One region of the Paenibacillus sp. LS-5 genome, then DNA from elsewhere that is predicted to be linked to it. Evidence: predicted binding sites of a transcription regulator. Region 1 holds the regulator's gene; each other region holds the start of a gene.
The links. Region 1 encodes Rex, which represses fermentation and respiration genes when NADH is low (regulators of the CRP and FNR family bind a similar motif). Its sites were predicted from a motif close to TTGTGAAATATTTCACAA; they were not measured.
Positions count from the first base shown of each region.

Region 2: a site for Rex is predicted at 8,186-8,203, ahead of adhE (bifunctional acetaldehyde-CoA/alcohol dehydrogenase). Genes of this name have one in related genera too.
Region 3: a site for Rex is predicted at 8,644-8,661, ahead of AC0MA3_RS08635 (flavocytochrome c). Genes of this name have one in related genera too.

Region 1 covers NZ_JBWAVA010000013.1:152,819-163,443, reverse strand. The annotation lists gene asnS (asparagine--tRNA ligase) at 1-952, opposite strand, end outside; gene AC0MA3_RS18910 (acetate/propionate family kinase) at 975-2,183, opposite strand; gene AC0MA3_RS18905 (3-hydroxyacyl-CoA dehydrogenase family protein) at 2,180-3,052, opposite strand; gene AC0MA3_RS18900 (AAA family ATPase) at 3,185-4,687, opposite strand; gene AC0MA3_RS18895 (hypothetical protein) at 4,680-5,222, opposite strand; gene AC0MA3_RS18890 (cell wall elongation regulator TseB-like domain-containing protein) at 5,651-6,169, opposite strand; gene AC0MA3_RS18885 (amidohydrolase) at 6,214-7,515, opposite strand; gene AC0MA3_RS18880 (redox-sensing transcriptional repressor Rex) at 7,502-8,155, opposite strand; gene dinG (ATP-dependent DNA helicase DinG) at 8,398-10,625, opposite strand, start outside.
Region 2 covers NZ_JBWAVA010000002.1:467,761-478,385, reverse strand. The annotation lists gene AC0MA3_RS05450 (carbohydrate ABC transporter permease) at 1-343, opposite strand, end outside; gene AC0MA3_RS05445 (extracellular solute-binding protein) at 441-1,844, opposite strand; gene pflA (pyruvate formate-lyase-activating protein) at 2,096-2,833, opposite strand; gene pflB (formate C-acetyltransferase) at 2,965-5,226, opposite strand; gene adhE (bifunctional acetaldehyde-CoA/alcohol dehydrogenase) at 5,489-8,110, opposite strand; gene AC0MA3_RS05425 (AgrD family cyclic lactone autoinducer peptide) at 8,934-9,044, opposite strand; gene AC0MA3_RS05420 (accessory gene regulator B family protein) at 9,041-9,565, opposite strand; gene AC0MA3_RS05415 (hypothetical protein) at 9,558-10,184, opposite strand; gene AC0MA3_RS05410 (alpha/beta hydrolase) at 10,346-10,625, opposite strand, start outside.
Region 3 covers NZ_JBWAVA010000004.1:220,337-230,961, forward strand. The annotation lists gene AC0MA3_RS08585 (5'-3' exonuclease) at 1-159, opposite strand, end outside; gene AC0MA3_RS08590 (arsenate reductase family protein) at 315-680, opposite strand; gene AC0MA3_RS08595 (RluA family pseudouridine synthase) at 789-1,883, opposite strand; gene AC0MA3_RS08600 (cob(I)yrinic acid a,c-diamide adenosyltransferase) at 1,885-2,448, opposite strand; gene AC0MA3_RS08605 (aspartyl-phosphate phosphatase Spo0E family protein) at 2,632-2,838, opposite strand; gene AC0MA3_RS08610 (aminotransferase class I/II-fold pyridoxal phosphate-dependent enzyme) at 3,023-4,240, opposite strand; gene AC0MA3_RS08615 (Lrp/AsnC family transcriptional regulator) at 4,254-4,754, opposite strand; gene AC0MA3_RS08620 (spore coat protein) at 4,929-5,315, opposite strand; gene AC0MA3_RS08625 (hypothetical protein) at 5,362-5,598, opposite strand; gene AC0MA3_RS08630 (NAD(P)/FAD-dependent oxidoreductase) at 5,776-7,002, shown strand; gene AC0MA3_RS08635 (flavocytochrome c) at 7,102-8,628, opposite strand; gene AC0MA3_RS08640 (response regulator) at 8,853-9,572, opposite strand; gene dcuS (DcuS/MalK family sensor histidine kinase) at 9,569-10,625, opposite strand, start outside.

The sequences.
Region 1 (10,625 bases):
AAACCGGTTTGTCATTAGCCTCCGCAATCGCTGTTTCGTGCGGCGCACCGAAATCATCACCCCAGGCAATTTCATGTCCGTGATCGTTCAGGAATTTGATCGCATCATCATAGGTGATACGCGGGAACGGTGCTTTGATATTCTCCAGCTTGGACACATCGCGGCCTACCGCTTCCAGCTCTGCACGGCAGTTGGTTAATACAGACTGAACAATAAAGCTAATAAATTCTTCCTGAACTTTCAGGCTTTCTTCATGATCCGTGAAAGCCATTTCCGGCTCAATCATCCAGAACTCGATCAGATGACGACGGGTTTTGGATTTCTCTGCACGGAAAGTCGGGCCAAAGGAATACACGCGGCCAAGTGCCATCGCCGCCGCTTCCATGTACAGTTGTCCACTTTGTGTTAGATAAGCGTCCTCATCAAAATATTTGGTGTGGAAGAGGTTCGTCGTACCTTCAGCAGACGTTGGAGTCAGGATCGGCGGATCTACCTTCGTGAATCCGCTTTGATTGAAAAATTGCTGGATCGCCCGGATAATCTCCGCACGGATCACAAGCACTGCCCGCTGCTTCGCGGAACGAAGCCAGAGATGACGGTGATCCATCAGGAAATCAACACCATGCTCCTTCGGGGTAATTGGATAATTCTCTGTAATATGCAGTACCTCTATACCGGTTACAGTCATCTCAAATCCAGATTGACTGCGGGGCTCTTCACGGATGATTCCGGTCACATACAATGAGCTTTCCTGGGTGAGGCTCTTGGCATCGTCCCAGACCTGCTCCGGCACTTCCGATTTCACCACAACGCCCTGGATATAGCCTGTACCATCGCGAAGCTGCAGGAACTGAATTTTACCGCTGGAGCGCTTGTTGTTCACCCAACAGCCGATTACAACACTTTCCCCAACATGCTCATTCACGTTCTTGATTACACTCTTGTTAGCCATCCCTACTGATCTCTCCTCTGATTTAGCCGTTAATTCCTTGCACAATACGATAAGTATCGCGTGCAATGACAAGCTCTTCGTTTGTCGGAACCACGAGCACCTGCACCTTGGATTCTGCCGTAGAAATACGGCGCGGATCACCGGAGCGGACCTTATTGGCTTCAGCATCCAGTTCAATACCAAGGTAAGTTAGGTTATTCAGCACTTTGGCACGCAGCAAGGCGGCATTCTCGCCGACACCGGCAGTAAATACGATCACATCTACTCCATTCATCGCTGCCGCGTAAGAACCGATATACTTCCGCAGACGATACTCATACATTTCAAAAGCAAGTGTAGAGTTCGGCTCGCCTTTTTCCGCACCATCAATAATATCACGCATATCGCTGCTGACGCCAGAAATAGCCAAGAGTCCGCTGTGTTTGTTCAGCATTGAATTCACTTCGCCAACGGAGAGCTCTTCCTTGTTCATTACATATGGAACGATTGCCGGATCAAGGTCTCCGCTGCGGGTACCCATCATCAGACCTTCAAGCGGTGTCATCCCCATCGAAGTATCAATGGACAGCCCGCCGTCAACAGCAGTTACGCTCGCACCGTTACCGATGTGGCAAGTAATGATCTTAAGGTCTTCAAGCGGACGCTCCAGATATTCTGCAGCAGCCTTGCTCACGAAATCATGGGAAGTCCCGTGTGCGCCGTAGCGGCGAACCTTGTATTTGTTGTACAACACTCTAGGAATGGCATACATATAAGCTTTCTCAGGCATAGTCTGATGGAATGCAGTATCAAAAACAACGGCCTGCGGTACACCAGGCATATTCACTTCGGTTGCCGTAATCCCCATCATAGCTGCCGGATTGTGCAGCGGTGCAAGGTCAAACAATTGGCGGATCTTGGTTTTGGCATCGGCATCAACCAGCGCGGAAGCCTTGAAGAATTCGCCCCCGTGAACTACACGGTGTCCAACTGCGTTAATCTCGTCGATTGAAGCAATCACTCCGTGCTCTTTGTCAGTCAGACAAGCAAGCACTTTGCGGATCGCAGTATTATGTTCAAGGATCTCACTGACTTCCGTAATTTCCTGTTTGCCTGTTGGCTTGTGATTCAGAATGGAGGAGTCCATCCCAATGCGTTCTACCAGACCTTTGGCAAGTACAGATTCATCGGTCATATTGTAGAGCTGGTATTTCAATGAAGAACTTCCTGAGTTAATTACTAGAATATTCATACACGGTCACCATCCTTGTCGTACTTGAAGAATCCTTCGCCCGATTTCATGCCCAGTTGTCCTGCACGAACCATTTTCTTGAGAATAGTGGACGGACGGTATTTCAGTTCGCCGTACTCCCGGAACATATTCTCCAGTGCAGCAAGAACGGAATCCAGACCGAAACGGTCAGCCATTTCAAGCGGCCCGTGCTGGAATTGATAACCGATACGCATAGCATCATCAATATCTTCAGGAGAAGCGACACCTTCCTGCAGGACATGCATAGCTTCGTTAATGAACAGGCAAATGAGGCGTGAAGATACAAATCCTGGGGATTCGTAGATCATGACGCCTTTTTTCTCAACAATTTCATCAACAAAGGCTTTGGTATCTTCAAAAGTGCTGTCAGAAGTTTTCAGTCCGCGCACGATCTCGACGAGATCTACCTTCGCTACAGGATGTATGAAATGCATGCCGATGACGCGTTCCGGGTACATTGTAGAGCTGGCAAGCTCAGTCAAGCTGAGTGTAGACGTGTTGCTGGCCAGAATAATGTGGCTCGGACATACCTGATCGAGCTGATTGAATACCTTTTGCTTGGCTTCCAGGTCCTCGGTGATAGTCTCAATGACCATATCGCAGGAGCTAAGTTCAGCGAAATGTGTTACTTTTTCGATACGGCTAAGAATCAGTTTCTTTTCAGCTTGGGTAATTGCCCATTTCTCCAGCTGTTTGTCGAGACTTGTCTCGATCATTGCATAGGAATAGTCCAGTCTTTCTGCGGTTTTCTCCACAAGCATAACATCCAGGCCTTTGGCTGCCAGCATTTCAGCAATCCCTTGACCCATTGTGCCACCACCGATGACACCGATTTTTTTAAAATTCATGTAAAAGTCTCCATCCTTTCAGGTATCTATACTTTTGTATTGTACCTTGTCTGTCGTAAAAAATATGTAGCCCGACATATAATAATATCTTAGCATGTCTGAAAAGTAAAAAAAAATAACCGGCATAAAGAATTATGCCGGTAAAAGGACACTGTCACGAAATTGACAACGAAATTGCTCTCCGGAGAGAACTTCTTCTTTCATTAATATGTCAAGAGAGTAATCAAATACATTTCGCTGCTTCCCGAGAAGCTCATGAGTACGCACCATCAATTCATCCAGTATTTTACTGTTTTCCTTCATTAACTCTTCGGTGGTAACCATTTGCAGATTAGCGATCCCAAGTGAAGTCAGTCCCGACTTCATCATTGTCTCCACAATATTCAGCGCCTGATCGAAGTCACCACGTGATCCGGTGCTTCTTCCGCCATAGTACATTTCTTCTGCTACTGCTCCGCCCAGCGCAATCATAATCTGATTCTCCAGGTAGTCCTTTGTATACAGATACTGCTCAGTCTGCGGGTTATGCCGTACGTACCCAAGCGCTTGCCCGCGCGGCGTAAGCGTAACCTGGCTGACACTACCGGGACGCAGCAGCTCGGCCATAATGGCATGTCCCAGTTCGTGGATCGCCACCCGTTTCTTCTCTTCGTGGTTCGTCTCCCGGTCTGTCTTTTCGCCCATCATCACTTTATCGATTGCCATCGACAGATGCCGTTGCTCCACTTCTGTCAGGTTCTCACGCATCATGTAGATCGCTGCTTCGTTCATCACACTCTCGAGCTGTGCACCGGAGAAACCGTAAGCCTCTTCTGCAATCTTATCCAGATTAACCCCTTCATGCAGCGGTTTATTCTGGGCATGGAGATCGAGAATAGATTTACGGCCTTTCTTGTCCGGCATGTCCACCTGGATATGACGGTCGAAGCGGCCGGGACGCAGCAGCGCTGAATCCAGCATTTCTTTGCGGTTCGTTGCCGCGACCAGCAGAATGCGCGGCGTATCATTATTGTAAATTCCGTCCATTTCGGTCAGTAGCTGATTGAGTGTCTGATCATACTCACGCTGCTGTCCGCCTTCGCGCTTGCCGCCGATGACATCAATTTCATCGATAAAAATAATCGCGCTCTGTTTATTTTCCTTCAAAGCGCGTGTCCGTGCATCCTTGAACAAATCACGTACGCGTCCGGCGCCGACACCGACATACATCTCCACGAACTCACTGCCTGATGCAGCTACGAATACAGAGTTTGTATAGTGTGCTGCAGCTTTGGCCATAAGAGTCTTACCGGTCCCCGGAGGGCCTGTCAACAAAATCCCTTTGAGCGGACGGATACCAAATTTGCTGATTTCTTCATGGCGGATCAGAAAATCCAGCGCCTCACGCAGCTCCTGCTTGGCATTGTCCTGTCCTCCGATTTCTTCAAAGGTCAGCTTCGAAGGGCCGCTCTTCTTACGTTTTTTGTCTCCTCCGGCATTCACTGTTAATCCGCCGCGCAGATGTGCAATAAGCAGCAGTGCGCCAACCATACCGGCCGCAATGATAACCGGAAAAATATTAATGCCGATAAACGCCATAAAAATCATCAGTACAGGAACAAATCCGATGACTACCTCTTTCCAAAACTTAGGCATTATTCCACACTCCCATCGTTGCCGCTGCGCGTGGTAAAATAATGAATTTGCTTTCCTTACCGTCGCTAAGGCTCACATATACGTTATTATCATCGATCTCTGTTGTAGCGACCACACTGCTGTAACTGGGATTCTGAGATTTCAGTTCATCCAACTTCGCAGGAATTAATGTATATTTACGGCTCTCCATCGCTTCAGCAACCGAGAACATCGCTTGATCCCAATATTCATCCAGAAGCTGACTGGAATGCTGCTCCACATCCAGTTTTAGTGCCCGGCCGTTAATAGCCGATCTTCCCTCAGTATTTACGTACTGAACAAGTTCACGTAATTTTGTGCCCGGCTTCAAATCAAGTTTCAAAGTAACCTCATTACGTTTAATAGAGATATGGGAATCATTCACTCCCTCATAAGCAGATACTATCTTCCGAAGCGGCTCCTGCACGGCGAACTCCCGATAGGAATACCAGCCTCCGAATAGCAACGCAGCAGACAGCAAAGACGTTAGCAGTACAGGCATAAGGCGTAGCTTCATGAAACGTCCTCCTCTCAATAATAAAAAACAAGTTACATAATAGAATAGATATGAAATAGCGTGTCTACCGCTCTTCCGAGACTGACATGCTCTTTAGCATGCCTTAGTACAAGTAGTAGTATATCATAGGTGTATATACGATTTCGAAGAAAAGTGTGAATATATTTAAAATTTTCAGTACTAATTTCTGGGCATACTGACAGCTCATTTCCCCTTATATCGACACCAAAGACCGCAACATTTAGTGTTGCGGTCTTTTTTCTTTGGATACTATTTGTTTTTTTATATCAAAGTTATAATTATGTCTTCATCAAAAGTATATATCGGCTGATATATCCGTTAATACAGCCTATCTTTCATCTTCCCCATATACAAAAAAGCGGGTAGACAGATTACTATCTACCCGCTCGATATTCTACTCTAGCACTTTATCGGCTTGGTAAGCTGTAGCCGTCTCCAATCGCGCTGCCATCGGCAAATCGGTAAAACTTGTAATAATACCTGCCTTCCAGCTTGTAAAATAACTGCCAGGCATATTCTCCGTTATACACTCCGGGCAAAAGCCGTTCAATGCTGCTTCCCGGCAGATCCGTTGCTATGACGGAGCGGATTTTCTGCTCCGACATGCCCTTGGACAACTCTTCCGCATACACATCGTTGTCGCCTCCGGCGGGTTTGCCATCCCGGGTAAAACGCACCCATACCATAAGGTCCGTTCCAGCTGCATTACGTCCTGTGAGCACCCAGTATATCGAATTTTCGTCCCAGACGGACTTCTGTGCTTTGGTTACCTTGGTCAGCCCTGCCCTTGCTTCAGCAACCTCTCTGGCTGCACTGCGTTCGTTCCACTGGTCTTTCATCACGTAAGCATAGAACTGGCTTAGTCCGAACAGAAGGAGCAGAACCAGGAGGATCCCCAGCAGAAGCCATTTTCTTCTTTTCTTCAAAGTGCAGCTCCCTTTCTTCTGGATGCGTCATTGATCCTGTTCATTTACCGTTTCAGCAGGCCCTCGAAGGTCTCCTGCGCCTTGCGGCGGATAAGCTCCTCATCCAAGGTCAGGCATTGACCATTCTTCACCACTTGCTTGCCGTCCACCCATACATGTTCTACATCGTTGGCACTTGCCGAATAGACGGCATGGGAAAGCAAATCCGTATGCGGAAGGAAGTGGGGCTGGTCGATATTTAGAGCTATGAAGTCTGCCTTCATCCCTGGAGCCAGCCGTCCTGTATTGCCAAGGAATATGGACTGTGCACCATATTCGGTCGCCATCAGCAATGCTTCCGGTGCCGGTACAGCTGTCGGATCTCCGCTCACACCTTTGTGGATCAGAGCAGCCAGGCGCATCTCCTCGAACATATCCAGGTTGTTGTTGCTTGCAGCACCGTCCGTGCCCAGCGATACCTTGACTCCCGCCCGCAGCAGCTCCGGTACCCGTGCTACCCCGCTTGCGAGCTTCAAGTTACTGCCAGGATTATGCGATACCCCTACGTTGTAGCGGGCTAAAATCTCTATTTCTTCATCATTCAAATGAACTCCGTGAGCCACAAGCGACGGGCGGGTGAACATCCCCAGCTTCTCCAGATGTGCAACAGGACGCAAGCCGTAATCCGCCGCATTCTGTTCAACTTCCCGCCGGGTTTCCGACATGTGCGTATGCATAGGCAGGTCCAGATCATGGGCAGCCTGAACAAACTTTACGAAAAATTCAGGAGGACAAGTGTAAGGGGCATGCGGGGATATCATTGTCGTGATTCTTCCATCCGCCTTGCCATGCCAATTGCGGGCAAAGGCTATCGCTTCTGCCAGTTTATGGTTCTGCACATCCTCCGGACAAAGTCCGATAACCCCGCGCATAAGTACAGCACGCATGCCCGATTGTTCTGAAACCTCGGCAACCCTGTCCATATGATCATACATGTCCAGGAAGGTGGTTGTGCCGCCCTTCAGCATTTCCAGTACAGACAATGAGGTTCCCCAAAAAACATCGTCTCCGGTGAACTTTTCTTCCATTGGCCACATTTTCTCCTGCAGCCAATTCTGAAGGACCATGTCGTCACCGTATCCGCGAAGGAGCGACATTGCTGTATGACCATGGGTATTGACCAGCCCCGGCATGAACAGCAGGCGGCTTCCGTCAATAGTCTGCGTACCTTCTTCAATGACAGGTTTGGCTTCTCCTATGTATGTGATGATATCCTTTTCTATAGTCATATAGCCGCTTAGTACTGGTGTCTCAGTACCCGGAACCAGAAATCGGCCGTTTACAATTACAATCTTATTGCTGTGCATCTTCCACTTCGTCCTTTCCATCATGCAAATAATAGGCGAGACTCTGCAAATCAGTAGTAAAATCAGCGGCATGAACCCTGATATTAGACGGGGTCTTCAAGATCACCGGTGCAAAATTAAGAATGGCCTCAATGCCTGAATCGACCAGAATATCGGCAACGTTCTGCGCTTCGCTATCCGGTACCGTAATAATTCCAATACGGATGCCCTGCTTACGGATTGTGCTTCCCAATTCTTCCATGGGCTGCACGGTAAGTGAGTTAATCTGCTGCCCCACCTTGGGAGCATAGGAATCAAATACAGCAGTGATTTTCATGGTGTCCTTCAAGTAGGCATTGTAATTAGAGAGAGCGTGACCAAGATTACCTGCCCCCACCAGCGCCACGTTGATCTGTTGGTCAAGCTTCAGGATATGGCGGATTTTCTCAATGAGGTATGAGACATCATAACCGATACCCTTTCTGCCGAAATCCCCGAAATAAGCCAGATCCTTGCGGATTTGGGCTGGATTCAGTTCAAGCTTTTGTCCCAGTTCCTGGGAAGATACGGTGGAGATTTCACGCTTCAGGAGATCGTTCAGGAAGCGCAGATACACTGGAAGTCTGCGTACCACGGCCTCCGATATTTTATCCGATTTCATATTTTCTCCTCCTAAAAGTTTTGTGAGCATTGCATCATAATATTACTTCGTACAAAACTTACTTCGTAAGCATAAACCAAGTTTTGTGAGCATTGCATCATAATATTACTTCGTACAAAACTTACTTCGTAAGCATAAACCAAGTTTTGTGAGCTTAGTCCATTCCCCGGCGTCACAGCAGAACCGGACGCCAAGAAAACGGAGTTTTGTTGTTCTTTGACTATAATAGAAATGATTGCAGGTTAAGATACACTGCCGTCTTCCAGCCATTCCGCAATTCGCGGAACCATCTGATCTGTCAGCATATGTTCCATCTTGGGTCCAGGCAGCGAATAGAGAAAGTACTTTCCATAATAAGATTCAATAACCCTTGTATCGTATACAATAACAATACCCCGATCTTGCGCAGTACGCACCAGACGTCCGAAACCCTGCTTGAAACGAATAACGGCCTGGGGGACTGACAACTTCATAAACGGGTTCTTTTTCTGAGCCTGAAGCAGTTCAGCCTTAGCCTCCGCAAGCGGATGGTTCGGCGGCTGAAAAGGCAATCTGACAATGGCAAGGCAGGTTAAAGCCTCCCCGGGAATATCCACACCTTCCCAGAAGCTGCTGGTTCCAAGGAGCACAGAAGCTGCACTATCCTGAAAACGCCGGATCAGCTTGCTCCGGCTGCCCCCTTCCACTCCCTGCCCCAGTACAGTGATATCCTCAGAGAGGAGTGCCTCCTTCAGAGGATCATAGACCTGGCGCAGCATTTTATAAGAAGTGAAAAGTACAAGCATCCGCCCCCGTGTTGCCACAGCTGCCTCAGCCAATGAGTGCACCAGCTTATCGACAAAACGGGCATCGCCCACGCTGCCTTTGACACTGGGGAAATCACGCGGGATGACCAGAAGAGCCTGTTCACGGTATTTAAACGGCGACGAGAGCAGAGCTGTCATCAGCCTTCCTTGTTCTGCGGATTCACTAAGTCCCAGATTGTCAATCATAAATTGAAAGGACTTATCAACGGACAAAGTAGCTGAGGTAAGGACTATGCTTTTCTTTTTATCAAAAAAGAGCTCCTTAAGCTGGGCGCTGACATCGACTGGCACCGCATAGAGCTGCAGCGACTTCCCGCGATAGTTACCGCTGCCTTCCATCCAGTAGACAATATTCTCGTCGTTCAGGTTCATGAAGAACCGCACTTGCTCCCGTATGGAGGCTAAATCCTTGAACAACCCTCCGATATCCGTCACCAGACTGTCCGATGACGATTGGCTCTCCGATTCACGCATTTCACTTAGCATCTTATCGCCCTTGCGGATAATTTCACTAAGACTTAGATGTAGAGTGTTCTCAAGCGCAGCCAGCTCTTCCCAATCCTTGGGCTTCTTGCCTGGCAGCAAACGTGCTACCAGTTGTCCGGCCTCCCCGGCTGCGGCATCACTACGTTCTGGAAGCAGGGCAAACAGTTTGTCGCTAAGCGTGTCCCACGATTCCTTAACCGTAAGCAAATCCGGGTAGATTCTGTCGATCACCCCGCTCCATTCCGCCGCCTGCTCACTGCCTGAAGACTGCAGTGTTTGACGCAGAGCCGGCAATTGGCCGCTCCGGCTGTCCTTATAGAGACGTGTAAGCGTATGGGCTACGGTAAAGTATTTCATCTGCATGCCCAGGTGTTTACCTGCAATATCCTCCAGATGATGGGCCTCATCAATAACAAGGTGCTCATAAGCTGGAAGCAGCTGATGCCCCGCTTTGACGTCAGCAAATAGCTTGGAATGATTGGTCACTACGACATCCGCAATCCCGGCTTCGTGCTTAGCCCGGTGGTAATAGCATTTGCGGAACCAGGGGCAGGATCGTCCAAGGCATGAGTCCGTATCACTGGCCACAGTCTCCCAGAAATCACCGCCTCTGCCGTTCAGATTCAGCTCCTCATCATCACCCGACTGGGTCTGCGTCAGCCACACAATCATTTGTGCCGCAGTAAGCGCTTCTTCCCTCGGACTTGTAAAGTCCTTTTTGTTTATTCTTTGTTCAAACTTTCGCAGACACAAATAGTGCCCTCTTCCCTTAAAGATTGCAGCCTTAAACGGGAACGGCACGACACTCGTCAATAGCGGGATGTCGCGCTCACGCAGCTGGTCTTGAAGGTTGATGGTATGTGTGCTCACCATTACTTTCTGGTCTGAGCGCACACTGTGATAAATAGCAGGAAGCAGATATCCCAGCGATTTACCTGTACCCGTTCCTGCCTCAATCAAGAGATGCTTGTCACCCTCAAGGGCCGCCATGACCTCGTGAATCATAATCTCTTGGGCTTCACGGCTCTCGTACTGGGGCAAAGTCTCCTTCAGCCGCACAGTCACCTCTTCCATAAATTCCTCAAAGGTAATATTCTGCAGAGGATTGCCAGTTCCCTCCTCACGGGGGGGGGACAACTCTGACCAATCCCCGACAGCCAGTGCAAGCTGACGGTAGA
Region 2 (10,625 bases), on a different contig from region 1:
ACATAATGGAAGGCATAAACACCGCTGTCTTGTAGAGTCCCTTCAGTCTTTTAACATTGGCAATCAGCAGAGAGAACAGAATAATGAGAGGTACCTGAATGAATACGGAAAACAATATAAACCATCCGTTATTCTTGACTGATACCCAGAAGCGATCATCGCCCAAGGCTTTTTTGAAATTACTTATTCCAGTATACTTAACGGTGTCTGAAACGCCGTTCCAACTAGTCATACTGTAGTACAACGAGCTGAATATTGGATAAATGAAGAACATCAAAAACAAGATTAACGCAGGCAAAATAAACAAGGTGAACACCAGCGGATTTCTGAGTGATTTATTCATGACTTTCCTCCGATTGCTTGAGAATCAAGGAGCTCTGGGCCGATTGTAAAAAATGCACCCTGGAGCAAGCACCAGGGCACATTCCATTCATCATTCCTTATTCCACTGCTGCGTTGGCTTCCTCTTGAACCTTTTGCAGAGCCTCGCCCATTTTCTCAGGTGTCGTCTGACCGCCGATCAGCTTTTGAATCTGAATATTGCTTATTTCGGTAGTTACATCTGCCTGTACCAGAGAGTCGAAGGCCGGAAAGGAAGATTCGGAGCTATTCAGAACAGCTACAATTTCACTCATCAGATCATCCGTGATATTTTTATTTAATACTGCCTGATCAATCTTCATCGCTGGCAGCACCCCATCTTCAACCAATCCGCGCAGTTGCATTTCCTCATTGTACATATTTTTGATAAAAGACTTCACTGCCGCTAGCTGCCGTTCATCCTCACCAGCAGAAGCAGAGAAGCCATAACCATTATTCACGTCACGCATCAATGCCGTCTGATCGCCGACTCCTCCATCTACTGGCGGAATATTGAAGAAACCAACCTTTCCGATCAGGCCTTCACCGGATTGTCCTGGCTTGAACACGGAGGATTTCCATGTGCCATCATACATCAGAATCGCTTCACCGCTGGTGAACTGGGTTGTGTATTCAGCATATTCAAAACCAAGCTCGCCCTTTTTGAAATAGCCTTTATCTTCCCATTCCTTATACTTGGCAAAACCCTTGACTACATTTGGATCACTCCATTTGGCTTCCCCAGTAGCAAACTTTGCTGTTATATCCGGCCCCGCATAACGGGACCAGAGATGGTTAGCCAACATTAGTGGTACCCAGCCCGCCTTGGAAGCACCCGCCAGCGGCACTTTGCCGTCGGCTTTGATATCTGCCAGCTGCTGTTCTAATTCTGCGAAAGTTGTAGGAGCCTTCCAGCCCTTGCTCGCATAATATTCTTTATTATAGAAGAAACCTTCACCTGAGCCACCGATCGGAAGCCCATATATTTTACCTTCATACGTAAAAGGATCAAGATTTGAGAATTTGTCTTTGATGCCCAGTTCTTCAAGGATCGGTGTGAGATCGAGCAATTTACCTTCTTTGGCATATATTTTAGAGTCAGGGCTACCGAAGAGGTCAAAAATCTCAGGCGGATTCCCCGCTGCCATTTCACCGCGCAGCTTTTCCTTACGGTTAACATCAGAGTCCACACCATCCAGCTTAAAAGTGAGTCCCGGCACTTCCGCCTGTACTTTCCCTACGACATCCTCTAGAATAGCCAAGCGTTTCTGTTTATCGGCACCTACCTGAGTATGACGAATGGTCATTTCAAAAGGTTCGCTGCTGGCCGGTTCCTCGGTAGCAGGTGCGTTCGTAGCATTCGTAGTATTGGTAGCGGCCGCATCATCTTTACTACCTGCAGAATTATTGTTGTTGCTGCAGCCAGCCATTACTGCCGAACTAACAAACAGCAGGGACAATAGCAATGTTACATTTTTTTTCATTATGGGTGACCCTCCCTATGTTGATTTCCCTTACATTTCTTATTATAGAAAACATGTTTTGGAACTGTAAGGTTAAGATTCATCCACTATAGGGATAAAAACCTCTTATGTAAGCGAAACCATGATAATCCACATTCAAGACATGTCATGAAATATAACTTAAGATGAATACCTCACTCCAGTTCATTTTACACAAAAAAACCGTACCAACAGTAATTGCACTATTGGAACGGCTTTGATATGGCGAATCCTTAGACCAAGGCGGTTTGCTTGCGGCCTTCTTCAATCAAACGGTAGGCGCGTTGAACTTCTTCTTCTGTGGGTGAAGGTACTCCTTCAAGCTCATATGGTCTTCCAAGAACTTCCCATTTATAGATACCCATCTGATGATACGGGAGAATTTCGAATTTTTCGACACCATTCAATGTCCCGATAAAGCGTCCCAAATTGATCAAATCCTCTTCACGGTCATGAATACCCGGCACATAAACATGGCGAATCCACATCTTGCGGTTATGATCAGACAGCCAGCGGGCCAGCTTCAGCGTACGTTCATTGGACTTTCCGGTAAGTTTGATATGCGCTTCATCATCAATATGCTTAAGATCAAGCAAGACCAGATCCGTCTGTTCGAGCAAATCATTGATTTTGTCGCCTTCATTGTATCCGTTAGTATCAAGTGTGGTATGCAAATTCCAGCGTTTCTTCACTTCGGTGAACAGCTGCTTGACAAAATGTGCCTGCAAAGTCGGTTCACCGCCAGATACGGTCAAACCGCCACCGGAGGAACGATAATAATTTAAGTAAGGCTCAATTTCGGCTAAAACCTCTTCAATACTCATTTCTCTGCCTTCATTCAGACCCCAAGTATCGGGATTGTGGCAGTATTGACATTTCAAGAGACAGCCCTGCATGAATAAGACAAAACGAATACCTGGCCCGTCAACGGTTCCGAAGGTTTCTAAGGAGTGTATATGTCCATTAGCCATATGATGTCATCCTTTCGAAAATTTAAAATTTTAATTAATTTTGAACAAGAGATTACCGCCCTTGAGACAAGGGCGGTATCACCTTGCAGCTATTTCACTGTATACCTAGAGCTCAAGCAAATGCTTGTATATTACATTGCACCATGGAATGTACGGTTGATAACATCCATTTGTTGTTCACGAGTCAGCTTGATGAAGTTAACAGCATAGCCGGATACGCGGATAGTCAATTGTGGGTAGTTCTCTGGGTGCTCCATAGCATCCAGCAATTGTTCGCGGGCAAATACGTTAACGTTCAGGTGGTGACCTTTGCTTGCGAAGTATCCATCAAGCATCGATACCAGGTTGGATTTGCGTCCTTCTTCTTCTTTACCCAGTGCTTTTGGCACGATGGAGAAGGTGTTGGAGATACCATCCAAGCTATCTTCGTACGGCAGTTTAGCTACGGAACTCAAGGAAGCCAAAGCGCCTTTCTTATCACGTCCGTGCATTGGGTTAGCACCTGGAGCGAATGGTTCGCCTTTTTTACGTCCATCAGGAGTAGTACCAGTCTTTTTACCATACACTACGTTAGAAGTAATCGTCAGGATCGATTGAGTTGGCAGAGCATCACGGTAAGCGTGGTGTTTGCGGATCATCGTCATGAATGATTCAACCAGTTCAACTGCAATGTTATCAACGGAATCGTCGTTGTTACCATAGCAAGGGAATTCGCCTTCGATTTCGAAGTCGATCGCAATGCCTTCTTCGTTACGGATTGGTTTAACTTTAGCATATTTAATAGCGCTCAGGGAGTCAGTCGCAACGGACAGACCAGCAATACCACAAGCCATAGTCCGCAGGATATCGCGGTCATGCAGAGCCATTTCAATACGTTCGTAAGAATATTTATCATGCATGTAGTGGATAACATTCAGAGTGTTCATGTAAGTCTTAGCCAACCACTCCATCATAGGTTTGAAGCGTTTCATTACTTCTTCATAATCCAGTACATCAGAAGTGATGCGTGGCAGTTCAGGACCTACCTGTACGCCGGACTTTTCATCCACACCACCGTTGATAGCATACAGCAAAGCTTTTGCCAGGTTGGCACGTGCTCCGAAGAACTGCATTTGCTTACCGATACGCATTGCAGATACGCAGCAAGCGATACCGTAGTCATCACCGTAGATTGGACGCATCAAATCGTCATTTTCATATTGAATTGAGCTAGTTTCGATGGAAACCTTAGCACAGTATTTTTTGAAGCCTTCTGGCAATTTTTCAGACCACAGTACAGTCAGGTTTGGTTCTGGAGCTGGTCCCAGGTTGTACAGGGTGTGCAGGAAACGGAAGCTGTTCTTAGTTACGCGGGTAGTTCCGTCTACAGACATACCACCAATAGACTCAGTAACCCAAGTTGGGTCTCCACTGAACAGTTCATTATAGTCAGGAGTACGCAAGAACTTAACGATACGAAGTTTCATGATGAAATGGTCAGTCAGTTCCTGTGCTTGCTCTTCAGTCAATGTTCCTTCTGCAAGGTCACGTTCTACATAGATATCAAGGAACGAGGATACGCGTCCGAGGGACATTGCCGCACCGTTTTGTTCTTTGATAGCAGCCAGGTAACCGAAGTACACCCATTGGAAAGCTTCTTTAGCATTGTTTGCAGGTTTGGAAATATCCATTCCATGCATTTCAGCCATCTTCTTCAATTCGCCAAGTGCACGAATCTGCTCGGAAATTTCTTCACGAAGACGAATAACACTTTCAGTCATGGAATCAACTTCAAGGTTGTTAAGGTCTTGTTTCTTTTCTTTGATCAGGAAGTCAATACCGTAAAGAGCTACACGACGGTAGTCACCGATAATACGGCCACGGCCATAAGCATCAGGAAGACCAGTGATGATACCTGCTTTACGAACTGCTCTCATTTCAGAGGTATATGCATCAAATACGCCTTGGTTATGCGTTTTGCGGATGTTCGTAAACATGTCAACAATGTTTTGCGGAAGTTCGAAACCATAAGCTTTGGTGGCATCGATCATCATCTTGATTCCGCCAAACGGTTGAACGGAACGTTTAAAAGGTGCATCTGTCTGAACGCCAACAATTTGTTCTTTGTCTTTGTCAATATAACCAGGGTTGTGCGATACAATAGTGGATACAGTGTTAACGTCCACATCCAGCACACCACCATTAGCAATTTCTTGCTTGGTCATTTCAGAAACGATTTTCCAAAGTTCAGTAGTATTGTAAGTAGGACCTGCAAGGAAATCTTCCTTGCCCAGATAAGGCTTGATGTTCTTCTCGATAAAATCATTAACGTTTACTTTTCTGGACCATTTGCCTTTTGCAAAACCGCGCCATCCAGACTTAACCTCTTGTACATCTTTTTCAATCACCGACATGCTAAATCCCTCCATTTATATTTAGTATATTTGTAGAGATCGCGGGCTTGAAGGTTAATCCCGTGTCTCGTGATCCCAAAAAGATCTGGTTGTTATAAAATTCACAATTGCATCTTCATAACAGGGACCGTTATTTATATAAACATTTTAGTTTATTTTCTGAAAAAGGACTGTGACAAATATCACTCTTTCGGTGATATTTGTCACTTCCATCCAGTCCCAGATTATCCTACAAACTCATTTTTTGATATACAACCGGCAATTAGTTATCGAATCTGCCGTAGAAAGCATTACGGTATACATCAGCAAGTTCACTAACCAACGGCAGCTTAGGATTGGCAGTGGTGCATTGGTCTTCGAATGCACGGTCAGCCAAGTAGTCTACGCGGGATTCGAAATCCTTAGGATCGAAACCAAGTGCTTGGAACGACTCTTCAATGCCGAGTTTTTTATTCATGTCGCGGATTGCGTTGATCAGGCTTGTTACGCCTTCTTCAGTAGTGCGTGCTGGCAATCCCAGAATGCGTGCGATTTCGGCATAACGTTCGTCAGCTACAAAGTGCGAATATTTAGGGAACGAAGCGAACTTTGTAGGTTTTTTAGCGTTGTAACGAATAACGTGCGGCATCAGAATGGCGTTGGTGCGGCCGTGAGCGGTGTGGTACTGTCCGCCCCATTTGTGCGCCAAGCTGTGGTTGATACCCAGGAAGGCGTTAGCAAATGCCATACCAGCAAGCGTAGATGCGTTGTGCATTTTTTCGCGAGCAAGCTTGTCGCCTTGCAATGCTGATTTTTCAAGGTATTGGAACACCAATTGGATAGCTTTGATAGCCAGACCATCCGAATAATCACTTGCCATTACGGATACGTATGCTTCGATAGCGTGAGTCAATACGTCCATACCTGTATCAGCTACAGCTGTTTTTGGCAAGCTGTATACAAACTCAGGATCGATGATAGCTACGTCTGGTGTCAGCTCATAGTCAGCCAATGGATATTTCGTGTTATTTGCAGTTGTTTTGTCAGTGATAACCGCGAAAGAAGTTACTTCCGAACCAGTACCCGAAGTAGTTGGAATCGCTACGAATTTCGCTTTGTTACCAAGCTTAGGGAATTTGTATACGCGTTTGCGGATATCCATGAATTTCTGTTTCAAACCGTTAAAGTCAGCGTCTGGGTGTTCGTAGAACAACCACATGCCTTTGGCAGCATCCATTGGGGAACCGCCACCGAGTGCGATGATGCAGTCCGGTTGGAATCTGTTCATCATTGCAGTACCTTTTTCTACAGTAGTAGTCGATGGATCTGGTTCAACTTCCGAGAACACTTCGATCGCTACTGGAGTCTGGCGTTGACGCAGGTAATGCTCAACTCTTTCTACATAGCCCAGTTTAACCATCATTGGGTCAGTGATAATAGCTACCCGTGTGATGTCAGGCATTTTAGCCAGGTACTGAGTGGATCCTTTTTCGAAGTAAATTTTGTCAGGTACTTTAAACCATTGCATATTCACGGTACGACGGTTCACCCTTTTCACGTTGATCAGATTAATGGCAGTTACGTTCTGCGATACAGAGTTGCGGCCGTAAGATCCGCAGCCCAGAGTCAGTGAAGGGATATTCGTATTGTAGATATCGCCGATTGCGCCATGTGTGGAAGGCGAATTGACGAGAATACGTCCGGTTTGCAGACGGTGCGAGAACTTCATAATAACTTCTTCATTGTTGGAGTGAATGGCCGAGCTGTGACCCATACCGCCAAATTCAACAATCTGTGCTGCACGTTCGATACCCTGGTCTGCGTTTTTAACTTTGTAGCAAGCAAGAACCGGGCTCAATTTTTCAGCGGACAGCGGATATTTAGTACCTACACCTTCAAGTTCAGCAACCAGAATCTTAGTGCCGGCAGGAACTTGAATTCCGCACATTTCAGCAATTTTCACTGCGGATTGACCTACGATAGCAGGGTTTACTGCGCATTTTTCGACGTTCATTGCGCCGCTTGTCAGCTTGGCAGCTTCTTCTTTATTAACAAAGTAGCAGCCATTAGCGATCATTTTCTTTTTCACTTGGTCAAAAATTGCTTCTTCAATGATAACCGCTTGCTCGGAAGCACAGATCATACCATTATCGAATGTTTTGGAAAGGATAATGTCGGTTACTGCCTGATCGATATCAGCACTCTTTTCAATGAAGGCAGGTACGTTACCAGGGCCTACGCCGAGAGCTGGTTTGCCACAGCTGTAAGCTGCTTTGACCATTGCCGAACCGCCTGTTGCCAGGATTAGTGCAACGTCCGGATTGTTCATCAGTGCGTTTGTTTTGTCCATTGTAGGAAGTTCGATCCATTGAATGCAGTTTTCAGGAGCACCAGCTTTTACAGCTGCGTCATGAAGAATCTTAGCTGCTGCAGCGCTACACTCTTGCGCAGATGGATGGAAACCGAATATAATAGGGTTACGTGTCTTAGCGGCGATCAATGCTTTAAACATCGTGGTGGATGTTGGGTTGGTTACCGGTGTGATACCCATTACGATTCCGACTGGTTCAGCAATCTTCTGGAAACTTTCGTATTGATTGTCTTCAACTACGCCTACTGTCTTATCATACTTAATGCCGTGCCAGATATATTCTGTTGCGAAGATGTTCTTCGTAATTTTGTCTTCGTAGACGCCGCGGCCTGTTTCTTCAACAGCCAGCTTTGCCAAGTACATATGCTTGTCGAGTCCTGCCAACGCCATTGCATGAACGATTGTGTTAACCTGCTCTTGATCCAGCTCCATGTAAGCCTCTTGAGCTTTCTTTGCTTTATCCACCAAAGCCTGAATATACTCTTCAGCGGTGGTTTGTTTCACTTGGGCGGCGACTTCGTTTTTAACTGCCATCTCCCTCGTCCTCCTGTCAATTTTTAGGTTGTTTTTCTCTACACATTTATCTTATCACATCCTTTACGGGTTGTATAGTGAAATCTTTCACAAAGTATAAAGTTTTTTTTGATTTGTTTTCAAAGCGCTTTCATTCGATCATATTAAGGTTTTACTTACATATTATGTTTATAATCAGCGCTATTTTTGTCGTTTATGCGAACGTGAATTTTTTCACTTGACATATTTCACTGTAATACTGCTTTTCTTGTTGTTGCTCCTCTATCTTATCTCTATCCATCTACAGGGTTTCACCTCCGTTAAGTACAGATCGTTGGTTCACCAGTCTGTCTTTGTGAAATTTATATTCTATAGTAAGGAACTGAGGTGAAAATAAAAAATAGAGACTGTCATCGGACAGTCCCCTCACAAGATTATCTAGCACAATATAATATTAGGATTCATTCGGGTCAGTTCTTGTTCAACAACTCTGTAACGATGATAGGCTATTGTGCAGCTTAGAGAGTTCTGGCTGCTCACAGGATCGAAATAAGCAACCTTGAAGGTCCTGTCTAGACATGCCACGTTAGCGATGTTGACCGCCGTTCCCCGATCTACGATGCTAAAAATGCATCCGGTGCTGTTAAGCGCGTTCACCCAGTACCGCAAGGGTCCCATGATGTAGTATACGCCTTCCCTCGTATGTACCAGGATAGACTGTGATTCGTTGGAATTGCATTTAAGAAACAGGATGTGTTCGAAGTAAACAGCGATGATCCCGGTAGATCCGTCAGCGGTTGCGGTAACGGATAACGTTCGCAATGGAATCAACCTGCCTTCTTATTTATTTTTTTAACAGTTCAGCGGGAATATTGCCTTTGAAAAAAAACAAAAAGCTGTTTGTGCTTACAGCAGCACTTGCAACCTTGGTCAGTACATTTGCAACCAGATTCATGATCTCACCACCTTTCCCAGCACGAGTGTAATGCTCTGGGCCAAAAAGCTGAACGCCAGAGCAGGTGACAATATCAGAAAGTTGAAGGCGACAAGCACTATCGCTGCCAGCTTCATATATGGATAGTATTTGGAGGGTATCGTTGATTGCTGGCTAATACCGACCGGTGCAAAAATACAGATGATAATGATAGCTGCTGCTGTTGCCGTAAGAATCCAAAACTGCCCCAGTGAAAGAAGCGAAATACCTGTAAAAAGCAAGGTGGAAGCTATAGCGCATCGCAGATTGGATCTCAGATGCATACCTCCGGTCAACTGGCGAAGAATAGCAAACGAGATCAGTGTAATAACCACATCTACCGTCCGTCCGTTATATAGGGATATGCCCAGTGTCGCTGCGACAATAAATAACAGGTTGAGCATCATGGAAATGGCAAATGTAAAAACTTCAACAGAAGAAGGATGATCTGGTACAGAGCGTTTTAAAGTTACAGCCATTCTTGCCGCAAGCATTTCAATCATTCATTTTCTCCTTTTTCATGGAATAGTACATTAAGAATACAAAAGCGCTGGGAAAAAAAAGAAGACACCAGCTAGTCTCACTCTTGTACATAATGAGTGAAAACAGCAGTAAAAACAGTAAAATCCAACCAATCATTAGTACAACCTCCCAACGGGAGCGCAGCTTTTCAAAATCAAATGTAAACCCTATGCCGAATTTATAAAGAAACCATGCTAGAGCCATACTGACAAAGCCGGATATGAATTGCCCATAATATTCATTAAGCAATGAAGTTTGTGAATGAGAAATAGAGCCAAATAGGAAGAGGATCAAAGTAAGCTGGATCATACTAAAGGCAAGATAGCCGGAAATCACTATAATCGATGACCAAATAAGAGGTACTTTAATGATCGCAGTCAGCAAAAAGATAAAAATAAGCATGTTTACCAGAGGTACCAGATAGCCTATATCAAAATTATTCCTCAGTACAAAGCTCTCGAGGTTCATCAGCAAAATTGTAAATAGTGCAGGCCATATATAATCCGTCGCCCTTAACCTGAAGAACGACATCATCATGGCAAAAATCCCAACCCCCTCAATAGTCGAGAAGAATATAAATCCCGCCGGACCCCATGACAAAAAGCATCACCGCCTTGCAATTTATCGCCTTTTATTTTCCATTATATTGAATTTTATCCCATTGGTATAGTTAATTTTTGGAAAATGACAAAGTATAGAACCAAAAGAAAAAAACCTTCCATAGAACCGCATCGGCCCATGAAAAGCTTCTTCTGTTAAAACTATTTGCAATATCCTTGTAAATCCAGCCAGGAGGCACATGCCTCCGTCCAGCTTCGGGTATGAGGCTCATCGCCTGCCAGACCAAGCCCATGTTCTCCATGCGCATATATATGAAGATCGAACGGAATATGATGACGGCTTAACGCTGCGGCAAATCGGAGGCTGTTCTCCACCGGCACTGCCTCATCGTCCGAGGTATGCCACAGGAACGCTGGTGGCGTTGCTGACGTTACCTGAAGCTCACTGCTGAGCCGTTCTTCAAGCTCGGGATCAGGATGG
Region 3 (10,625 bases), on a different contig from region 1:
CGCATCGAAAAAATACTGCAAAAATCCGTACACCGCATTCGTCGGCATTCCTGCCTTAGTCTTGCGGATATATCCTCCATAGGCGGTCGCATAAAAAGCCCGGAACAGCAGAGCCATTCCATCGACGATCATTACCCGGCTCTTTGTTTCTGAACTCATGTGTAACCTCTCCTTGTATCTTCATATTTTGGGGTTTGCAGCGGAAGGCCGATAAAAAAGCAAAAACTCCACTGCGATGTTTGACAGGAATTCCATCAGCCGTCTATCCCCTAGTTACTTAACCCGTGACACCCGCGGTGGATGTTAAGCAAGAATCATGCCTGGCTCCAAGCAGCAGCGTACTGTTCTTCCTTAAAGCCCACAGTAACCTTCTTGCCGTCAGTGACAATCGGACGTTTGATCAGCATACCATTGCTGGACAGCAGTGCTAACTGCTCCTCTTCACTGAGACTGGTCAACTTGTCCTTCAGTCCAAGATTCTTATATACTTCTCCGCTTGTATTAAAAAACTTCTTCAGTTCCAGCCCGCTGTCCGCCACCAGATCACGCAGCTCAGCCACTGTTGGCGGCTGTTCGGCAATATGCTGCAGCTCCAGCTCGTGGCCAGCTTCCTTAAGCCATTTTACAGCATTGCGGCACGTGCCGCATTTGGGATATTGATAGACTTTTAAGTGACTCATCAGTTACTCCTTCGGTTAAGTTAAAAGTAATAGACAACGCTTAACAACGGCATTTCTTCCATTGTCTGCGTCAAGAGCAAGCGCTTCGTCTTGCCCTTGACACTGACGCTACTGCCCGGCCGCATCCCGCTGCAGTCTCTCCTGCAGCAGCGCCAGATCCGGTGGAAGTGGCGCTTCAAATACCAGCTCTGTGCGTAGCACAGGATGCTGAAAGGACAGCCTAACCGCATGCAACGCCTGGCGCGGAATAGACGCATCCAGCTCCGTTACCCGCTCCAATTGCGCTTGCTCTTCTGCACCCAGCTCCGCTACCCGCTCCAATTGCGCTTCCTCTTCCGCATCCAGCCCCGCAGCTTGCCCCAGTTGCGGATGCTCTTCCACAATCTGCGACTGAGTATTCACGGCCAGCAGCCCCGCCTTGGCGTAAAGCGGGTGACGGTACATCCCGTCACCAATCAGCGGGCAGCCGATGGAGCCCATATGCACCCGGATCTGGTGGGTGCGGCCGCTCTCCAGCTTCAGCTCGACCTTTGCCGCGCCGGAGTACACCTCCTTGACCTCATAGCGGGTCAAGGAAGGATAGCCATCCGGCGTTACGATCCGCCGGTGCGGCTCCGCCGGGTCGCGGTCGATCGGGCCGTCGATATCACCGCTCGGCACAGCAGGAACGCCATGCACCCAGGCGTTGTAACGCTTGTCCACCGTTCCGGCAATCATCTGCTCGGAAATATGCTGGTGACTGTATGGATTCTTCGCAATCACTAGTACGCCCGACGTCTCCTGATCCAGCCTGTGAACGGGGCGGAAGCGGAATTGCACACCTTTTTGCGCCCAGTAATAGACAACTCCATTCGCCAGTGTGTCGGTATAGTGCCCATGGGTCGGATGCACAATGATTCCAGCCGCTTTGTTCACGACCAGCAGATGCTCATCCTCATAAAGGATTTCAAAAGGGATCGGCTGCGGCAAAATATCCTCTGATGTCTCCTGCTCCATGCGGATCTGCACGTTATCGCCAGCTGCTACCCGCACGCTGATATAGACCCGTTCCCCGTTCAGCATAATGCCCTGTTCCGTCATTTTGAGCCGGGACAGCAGCTTGCGGGAGACATCCATCCGCTTCTGCAGGATGGTCTTAAGCAGCCAGCCGTCCTCAGACTGCGGCACTTGATATGAAATGGGTGAATAATAGCTCATTGTCATATTAGTTGCGGAATACCTTTTTGCTCCGCACATATTCTACATCAGCAATCCCGAGACGTGTGTTGGCCGTGCGGGCCAATGCAAAAAAGTAATCCGACAGCCGGTTCAGATAGATCACTGCCTCCGGGTTGATATCTGCACTCCGTCCCAGCGTAACTGCACGCCGTTCCGCGCGGCGGCATACGGTACGGCAGACATGCAGTACGGATGACAATGTGCTTCCTCCCGGCAGAATGAAGCGCTCCAGTACCGGATTTTCGGCCTGTAGCGCATCAATCCAGCCTTCGAGGCGCTCAGCCATCTCACTTTTCACCTTATATTTGTTCTCGCTTAGCTTCACAAAAGCAAGATCCGAGCCGCAGTCGAACAGCTCATGCTGAATCTCCAGCAACTGCTCCCGCACATCTTCGAACTTCTCATCCTCCATCAGGCTACGTGCCTGGCCGACAAAGCTGTTCAGCTCGTCAATCGTGCCGTAGGCCTCGACGCGTACATCGTCCTTGCCTACGCGGCCGCCAATAACTGATGTTTCCCCTTTATCCCCCGTACGTGTATAGATCGCCATTCGTTTTCTCCTCCTGCCTCTTGAATCACATATTCTTAGTTTAAACGCTCCTATGCAGATAAGGCAAACAAAGTTCGGCATTTCTGACATGTAAATAACTCCCTGAACCGGGGTTATGAGCTTAATCTTCTGCTACAAACAAAAAAGGGACCCGGAGGTCCCAAACAAAGAACATTCGCAGCTTCAGCGTCTGCGGGAATGCCCTCTCATATATTCATTAATCTTCAGGTCCAGCAGGCTACTGACTTCGATCACATTAGCCGAAGTGAACGAATTCTCCTGTACAAAAAGCTGTTCCATTCTGCTTCGGAGAACACGGATTTCATCTTCCAAAGAGAGTCTGTGTGCGTTAATATCGCCCTTGGGGGGCCGTTTACCGCTTCCGGTCAAACATTCCCCGCCATAGGAAGGCAAGTAATAATCGGCGCTGAGCACAATCATCCCTCCTAAATGTATGTTCAGAGAAGAAAATCCATGTAAGTACTAACACAGGGGTTTCTTGTCCTCAGAGTAAAATAATACCATACATTATAAAGATCCGCTATAGTCCGATTTACTTCATCTTGTAGTCTGATTACACGCGTTCACGCTCTAGTTGTGAGACAAATGCCCCTATCCGCTCAACGGCCTCATTCAGCTGGGAGACGGAAGTGGCGTAGGAGCAACGGAGATACCCTTCGCCTCCAAGTCCAAACACACTGCCGGGAACTGCGGCTACCTTATACTCAAGCAGCAGACGCTGGGCAAACTCGTCGGAAGTAAGTCCGGTGCGGCGTATGCTTGGAAATGCGTAAAATGCGCCTTGCGGCTCATGGCAGTCCAAGCCGGCATCCCGCAAGCCTTTGACTATCAAACGGCGGCGCTGGTTGTAGGAATCGGTCATCCGGTCCTTCTCCTCCATGCCGTTGGTTAACGCCTCCAGCGCGGCTACCTGGCCCATGGAAGGGGCACACATAACAGTGTATTGGTGGATCTTCAGCATCGCAGAGATCAAGTCCGGATGTCCGCAAGCATAGCCCATTCGCCAGCCGGTCATGGCAAATGCTTTGGAGAAACCGCTGACCAGAATCGTCCGGTCGATCATTCCCGGCAATGAAGCGAAGCTAACATGATTGCTGCCATAGGTAAGTTCCGCATAGATTTCATCAGAAATTACGATGAGATCATGCTTTTCTACAACCTTGGCAATAGGCTCCCAGTCTTCACGGCTCATAATCGCACCTGTCGGATTGCTGGGATAACAGAGAATCAGAATTTTGGAGCGCGGGGTAATCTTGGCTTCCAGCCCCGCTGCGGTAAGCTTGAAATTGTTCTCCCCGAACGTTTCAATGCCGACAGGAATCCCGCCGCCAATCGCGGTAATCGGAGAATAGGAAATATAACAAGGCTCAGGAATAAGAATCTCATCTCCGGGCGAGATCAAGGCGCGCAGCGCCAGATCAATGGCTTCACTGCCGCCCACTGTGGCGATGATCTGATTGGCCGGATTATAATCAACGGCGAAACGGTTGTGCAAATATTCGGCTATTCCCTCCCGAAGCTCCGGCATACCTGCGTTAGAGGTATAACCTGTAAAACCTCTCTCCAGCGAATATACGCAGGCTTCCCTGACATGCCAGGGCGTCTTAAAGTCCGGCTCACCGACCCCAAGTGAAATAATATCTTTGCTGCCTGCCGCCAGATCAAAAAACTTGCGGATGCCCGAAGGCTGAATCTGCTGGACCAGCGGTGCCAAATAGGAACTCATCGATTTGCCTGTATCTCCGGTATGCTGACTATTATTCGTGATCATTTGATTACTTCCTTTACGGAGATATCATGAGACGGTTGTCTTCCTCATGCTCTTCAAAGATGATACCGTCCTGTTTGTATTTTTTGAGCGTAAAATTGGTTTTGGTCGAGAGTACCGCATCAATCGGAGACAGCTTCTCGGATACGAAATTAGCGACATCCCGCAGATTCCGGCCTTCTACTTCTACTAACAGGTCATAGGCTCCCGACATGAGGTAGACCGATTTCACCTGGGGATACAAATAGATTCGTTCAGCAATCCCCTCAAAGCCCCGGCCCCGTTCGGGTGTAATCTGTACTTCAATCAGCGCTGTAACCCGCTCATCGTCCACCTTATCCCAATTCACGACGGTGGCATATTTAACAATGACATGGTCTTTTTCCATTTGCTCAATCACTTGCTTGACGTCGTCTTCTTCCGCTCCCAGCAGCGTTGCCATCAGTGCTGTAGAGCTTCGCGCGTCCTCCTTGAGCAGTTCCAGCACTTTCCTCTTCAGTTCATTCATTTCCTTCATGCCTTCCCTCCTGCGATAAGAGTTTAATACTAATATGACATGAAAATGGTACTTCTGCAAACAAAATAACCCCGCAGAAGCGGGGTTAACGGATTGCCTTATTCTGAAAAAGCACCTATTATCCCGGGAAGCGGGAAAGAGCTATGGTGCTGCGTCGGCCATAGGACAGCCGGGTTACATATAGTATGAACTTTGCACGTTCGGCTGATGCTGCGGCACGTTAGGAGCCTGACGGTAATCACCAGTTCCATTTAATTTTTGCTGTACAAAATGTTGGCATTTCTGCTGGATTTGTTGTGCGCTTTGGATCTGCTTATCCACAGCCTGGCGGAGGGCTTTGTCTGGTGTTTGATAAAATCCCATCTGAGACATCTGGTTGTACAGGTCCCCTTGAATCCGCAGTGTATCCATGGTGAGATCATTGAAGACCCGGCGCACGGTTTGACAATTCGATTCAGTAGCCGCTGTTGTATATTCGCGTACTGTCCGTTTCAGGTCATCCAGAATCATGGTCAACAGATCCTCATCTGCCATAAATTGTGCTCCATTTTGTGCGTACACTTTATTACCTCCTTGAAGTATTTTTAGATTTCATGCTTAAAAGCACTTATTGCTGCGGTTGGGATGGGGCATATTGCTGGTGCTGCTGCAAAAGCTGAATGAGCATGCCCATATGGTGGGTATGGCTCTGGATTTGCTGATTGCAAATCTGGTTAACCGTCGAGTTCTGAGTGCTGCTGGCGGTTGCTGCCAGCTGCTTGATCAGCAGATCCTCATTGGAGATGGAGTCCGCAATATATTCCAGTTCTTTCCCGCTAAGGGCCTGCATTTGCGTAGATTGCATGTTCTTGTGTCCCTCCTTCTAAATGGTTCAAGCCGTATTATTATGCTGCGCATTAAGACTAAATATGTGCAATAAGGCACATCTTCCTGACTGTAAAGAAGACGCGTAATGATGTATGAGAGTAAATACAGCGACCAATACTACCTTATCGGAATCTCATAAAGGGGAGATCAACAGATGAAATTAACCAGCGGGCAGACGCCCTGGGAGAGAACCTTGCCGCATTTCCCTGTATATCCAGTACTGGATGGGGACATCACATGCGATTGCCTGATCGTAGGCGGAGGCATGGGAGGGGCTATGGCTTCATACCGCTTGTCCTTAAGCGGGGCCAGCACCGTATTGATTGATAAACAGGCAGTGGGTCACGGCAGCACGCAGGCCAACACCGGTTTGCTGCAGGTTGCCAACGACAAATCACTCACCTCATGCATGAATACCTTTGGTGCTGCAGAAGGTTTGTTATTTTATAAGTTATGCCGTGAAGCTGTTGAGAAGATTCTGACACTTCCGGACCAGCTGGATATTGATCCGCACATTATTCCCAGAAGCAGCCTGTTGTATGCCAGCTTCCCGGAGGATGTTGCCCAGCTGCAGCTGGAGTATGAAAACCTGACGGCACACGGATTCGACGCGGAGTTCTGGGAGGAAGACAGGATCCGCACTCATTACTCCTTCTCCAAGTCTGCGGCAATCTACTCCAGAGGTGATGCGGATACCAATCCATTCCGGATGCTTCACAGTCTGATTCAAAAGGCACATGCAAAGGGAGTACGCGTATACGAACACACTAAAGCCCGGCATTTTGAGTACGCTACAGATGGGGTCACCTGCTACACAGAGCATGGCCGGATTTTTGCCAAAAATGTTATTTTTGCCATGGGTTATGAAACTCAGGAGATGAAAAAGGACCGGGGAGCCGAACTGATTAACACCTATGCGATCATGACCCGGCCCTTGAAGAATTCCCCCAAATGGCATGAGCACAGCATGATCTGGGAAACGGCACGGCCTTATTTGTATTTTCGCATGACTAATGATAGACGTATTATTGCAGGAGGCAAGGACGAACAGTTAACGGGTCCCCTGCAAAGGGAGACCAGAGTGCTGTCCCAGAGCCAGAGGCTGCTGGAGGAGCTCGAAGCCCTCTTTCCAGAAGTAAAAGGAGTTGAAGCGGAGTTCACATGGGGCGGTGTATTCGGAACCACCCGTGACGGACTGCCTTTTATAGGCCCTCATCCGGAATATCCCCATTGTTACTTCATCGAAGGCTACGGGGGCAACGGAACGGTATACAGCATGATTGCGGCAGAGCTGCTCACCGACACCCTCGCTGGCCGGACCCGGCCGGAGCTTGACCTATTCTCATTGACCCGGACGGCCAAACCTTCTCCGGTATCCTAGAGGGCTGGTTTCTTGCGATCTTGTGCAAAAAAAGGGCGTTCCAAGCAGCCATTTTATTTCATGGCTTTTGGAACACCCTTCTCAATTAAGCTAATCTATCTATTGTGCCTGTACGAATTCAGCCGACTTGATTCCGGCTTGACGGCCGAAGATAATAATTTCGGCTACAGAGTTGCCGCCGATCCGGTTTTGACCGTGCAGTCCGCCTACCACTTCACCAGCCGCGAATAGACCTGTGATGGGTTGACCCTCTTTATTCAGCACTTCTGTATTTGTATTAATTTTTACACCACCCATGGTGTAGTGGATCCCTGGGCCGATTTTGATAGCGTAGAATGGTGCGCCGGACAGGTCGTTATCCATCCCGGTTGTTCTGCCGAATTCAGCATCCTTTTTATTCTTGACCGCAGTGTTCCATGTGTCCACAGTTGTCTTCAGCTGATCTGCAGGAACACCCATTTCTTTAGCCAAGGCTTCGATGGAATCACCCTTTAGAACAAATCCCATTTTATCATACTGTTCAATCGCTTTAACACGGGATCTGACACCGGAATCAAAGACAAGGATCGCAGCTTTTTCAGGAAGCTTATTGATGGCTGCCGTAACATTATCCCGGGTATCCATTTCGTTAACGAACCGTTTACCTTCACTGGTTACAAGCAGAGCGCCTTCTCCGCGAACCGCTTCCCCGATCAGATAGGATTTCTCCTGCTGTACCGTCGGGTGAACCTGGATTTGATCCATATCCACTGTAGTGCCACCGAGCTTCTCAATCATCTTAATACCGTCACCGGTGCTGCCAACCTGGTTGGTGGTTACAAGCCCTTCCAGATCAGGTCTAACCTCGGAGATCATCTCCTTGTTCGCGCCAAAACCGCCGGTTGTAACAATGACAGCAGAACCTGTTATTGTTTTTTCATCTGCCTGGTTGAAGAGGACTTTGACTCCATTAACCTTACCGTCTTTTTGAGTAATTTCCTTAACATCAGCGTTCACAAACAATGGAATGCCTTTTTCCTGAACGTTTTTCACTAAGCCTTTGACGAGGTATTGCCCAACTGCCGAACCGTCCTCAGGACGGTGTGTGCGTTTTTCCTTCATGCCGCCGGTAATCGTGATGTTATTCAGACGGATTCCGATGGAATCCAGCCAGTCGATCGCACTCGCAGAATTATCAACGAAGAAACGGAGCATTTCTTTGTCATTCGTATCATGGCCGCCCTTAAGGGTCTCTTCATAAAACAAATCGTTGCTATCTTCAATGCCTTGCTCTTTCTGGAACTTCGTCTCTGAAGCGTTCATTCCGGATGAAGATTTAGATGTATTACCGCCCGCTACAGGCATTTTTTCAAGAATAACCGGATTCAGGCCTTTAGCTTTCGCCTCAAGCGCTGCCGACATCCCGGCACCACCGGCACCGACAATGATGATATCGTATTTATCTTTTAATTGATCGTACGGAGTATAACTTGCTTCAGATGCCCCTGAAACTGCTTCTGTCTTTTTAGTCTCAGTGTTCTTGCTCTTGCTCTCAGCACTGTTGCTGTTGCCGTTGTTGCCGCATCCCGCTATAACCAGCAAGACAGAAAGAATGAGAATAAGAGCCGCTGCTGCTTTCTTTTTCATTGTAATGTTGCCCCCTTGTGCATATTTTCACAATTATCATAGCGGCAAAGGGGCTGATCATGGAAGCTTACGTAATTAAAGAAATTGTTAAGTAACTAAAGTAAGTGGATTCTGCAACTTCCATCTCCTACAACCACTCCTCAAAAATAGGACCAACTGTTTTCAATCGATCATTGGGATTATGAAAAAAAGGACCCAAAGGTCCTTTCCGCTTCAGCATCCGCCTAAATATATTTTGCAATAATATCATAGCCCGTAGCGGTTACGGTATACATATATACGGGTCTGCCTACCGCACCGTAGCTGATCTCCATGTCCAGTACACCCGCCTCTGTGAGAAACGCCAGATACTTGCGGACGGAGATCCGTGATATCGGGGCTACCTCCGTAATATCCTCAGTCGAAAACACCGGATGCTCAAGCTTTTGTATGGTGCTCCAAATGCTCTCCAACGTACCTTCTGTTAGACCTTTGGGCAGTGTGCCGCTCTTGTTGTCCTCCTCGGTACTGAGGGAATGGCGCAGCAGCTTATCCAGCTGCTCCTGACTAAGATTCTCCTTGTGCTTCATCAGAGCGAAATCCTCCCGGTATGTGGTCAGCGCCGCCTGAAATCGGGCGAATTCAAATGGTTTGATTAAATAATCCACAGCCCCAAGCTGAAGAGCCTTCCGGATGCTGGCATTATCGCTGGCCGCTGAAATGACGATAATGTCTACCATACTCCCCTGCTCCCGCAAAGCGGAAAGCAGCTGAAGCCCGGTGGTATGCGGCATGTGGAAATCCAGCAGCATGAGATCAACCTTAGTCTCTGCGAGCATCCGTCCGGCCTCATCGCCCGAAGCAGCCCAGCCCGCGAACTCGAAGCCCGGGATCTGCTCCAGATAGTGGCGGTTGAACTTGGCTACCATCGGATCATCTTCAACGATCAGTACTTTAATGGTCATCTGGCCTCATCCTCCTTCACCGCATATGGCACATCAACCATGAACGTAGTTCCGCGCTCCACACCGGGTAAGATCTCAAGCCGGCCATGCAGCTTTTCAACACTTTTACGGACCAGATATAGGCCTATCCCCCGGTGTTCTCCCTTGGTAGAAAATCCTTGGACAAATATCTGCTCCCGAAGTGCTTCAGGAATTCCCGATCCGCTGTCACTCACTGTGCAGATCAGACGCTCCCGGTCATAATGAAAAGCCAGCTCAATCTTCTTTAGGCTGCAGCCTTCCAGTATTTCCATAGCGTTGTCGAGTAAATTACCGGTGATGGTAATCAGTTCATGCATGACTTGCGGATCTGCAGATTCCGGCAGGTAACCGTCCTCGGCCAATTGCAGCTCAATTCCCGCTTCCCGGGCCCTGCTCAATTTCCCCAGCAGAAAGCCGGCCATAACCGGGTCCTTGATGTGCCTGGTAATCGAACCAATCTCATTCTGATGATTGATGACGGTTCCCGAAATATACTGCTGCAGGTCATCGTACAGACCCATATGAGTCATTCCCATGATCACATGCAGCTTATTCATGTATTCATGCGCCCCTGCACGCAGGGCATCCGCATAGACAGAAATACCTGACAGCCGTTCCGCCAGTACCGCAAGCTCGGTCTTGTCCCTGAACGTGGCAATAGCACCTGCGATCTGGCCATTTACTCGGATCGGAACACTATTCGCCAAGATAGAGATACCATTCAGCTCCAAATTCTGATCCTGCCTCGCCTCACCGCTGAACAGTACCTGCTCCAGACGTAGCTCCGGCCAGTAATCTGCGATATGTCGGTTCGCCACATTGCCTGTAATCCCTGCCGTCCCCAGAAGCCGTTCCGCTTCTACATTGATCATGGTGATCCGGGCCTGATCGTCGACCGCAATAATTCCTTCACGTGTGGATTGGAGCATGGCACTACGCTCCTGCAGAAGCTTGGAGATATCGGATGGCTCCATACCGAACATCATCTGTTTGATTTTGCGGGCCAGCACCATAGCTCCTCCGGCTCCCAGC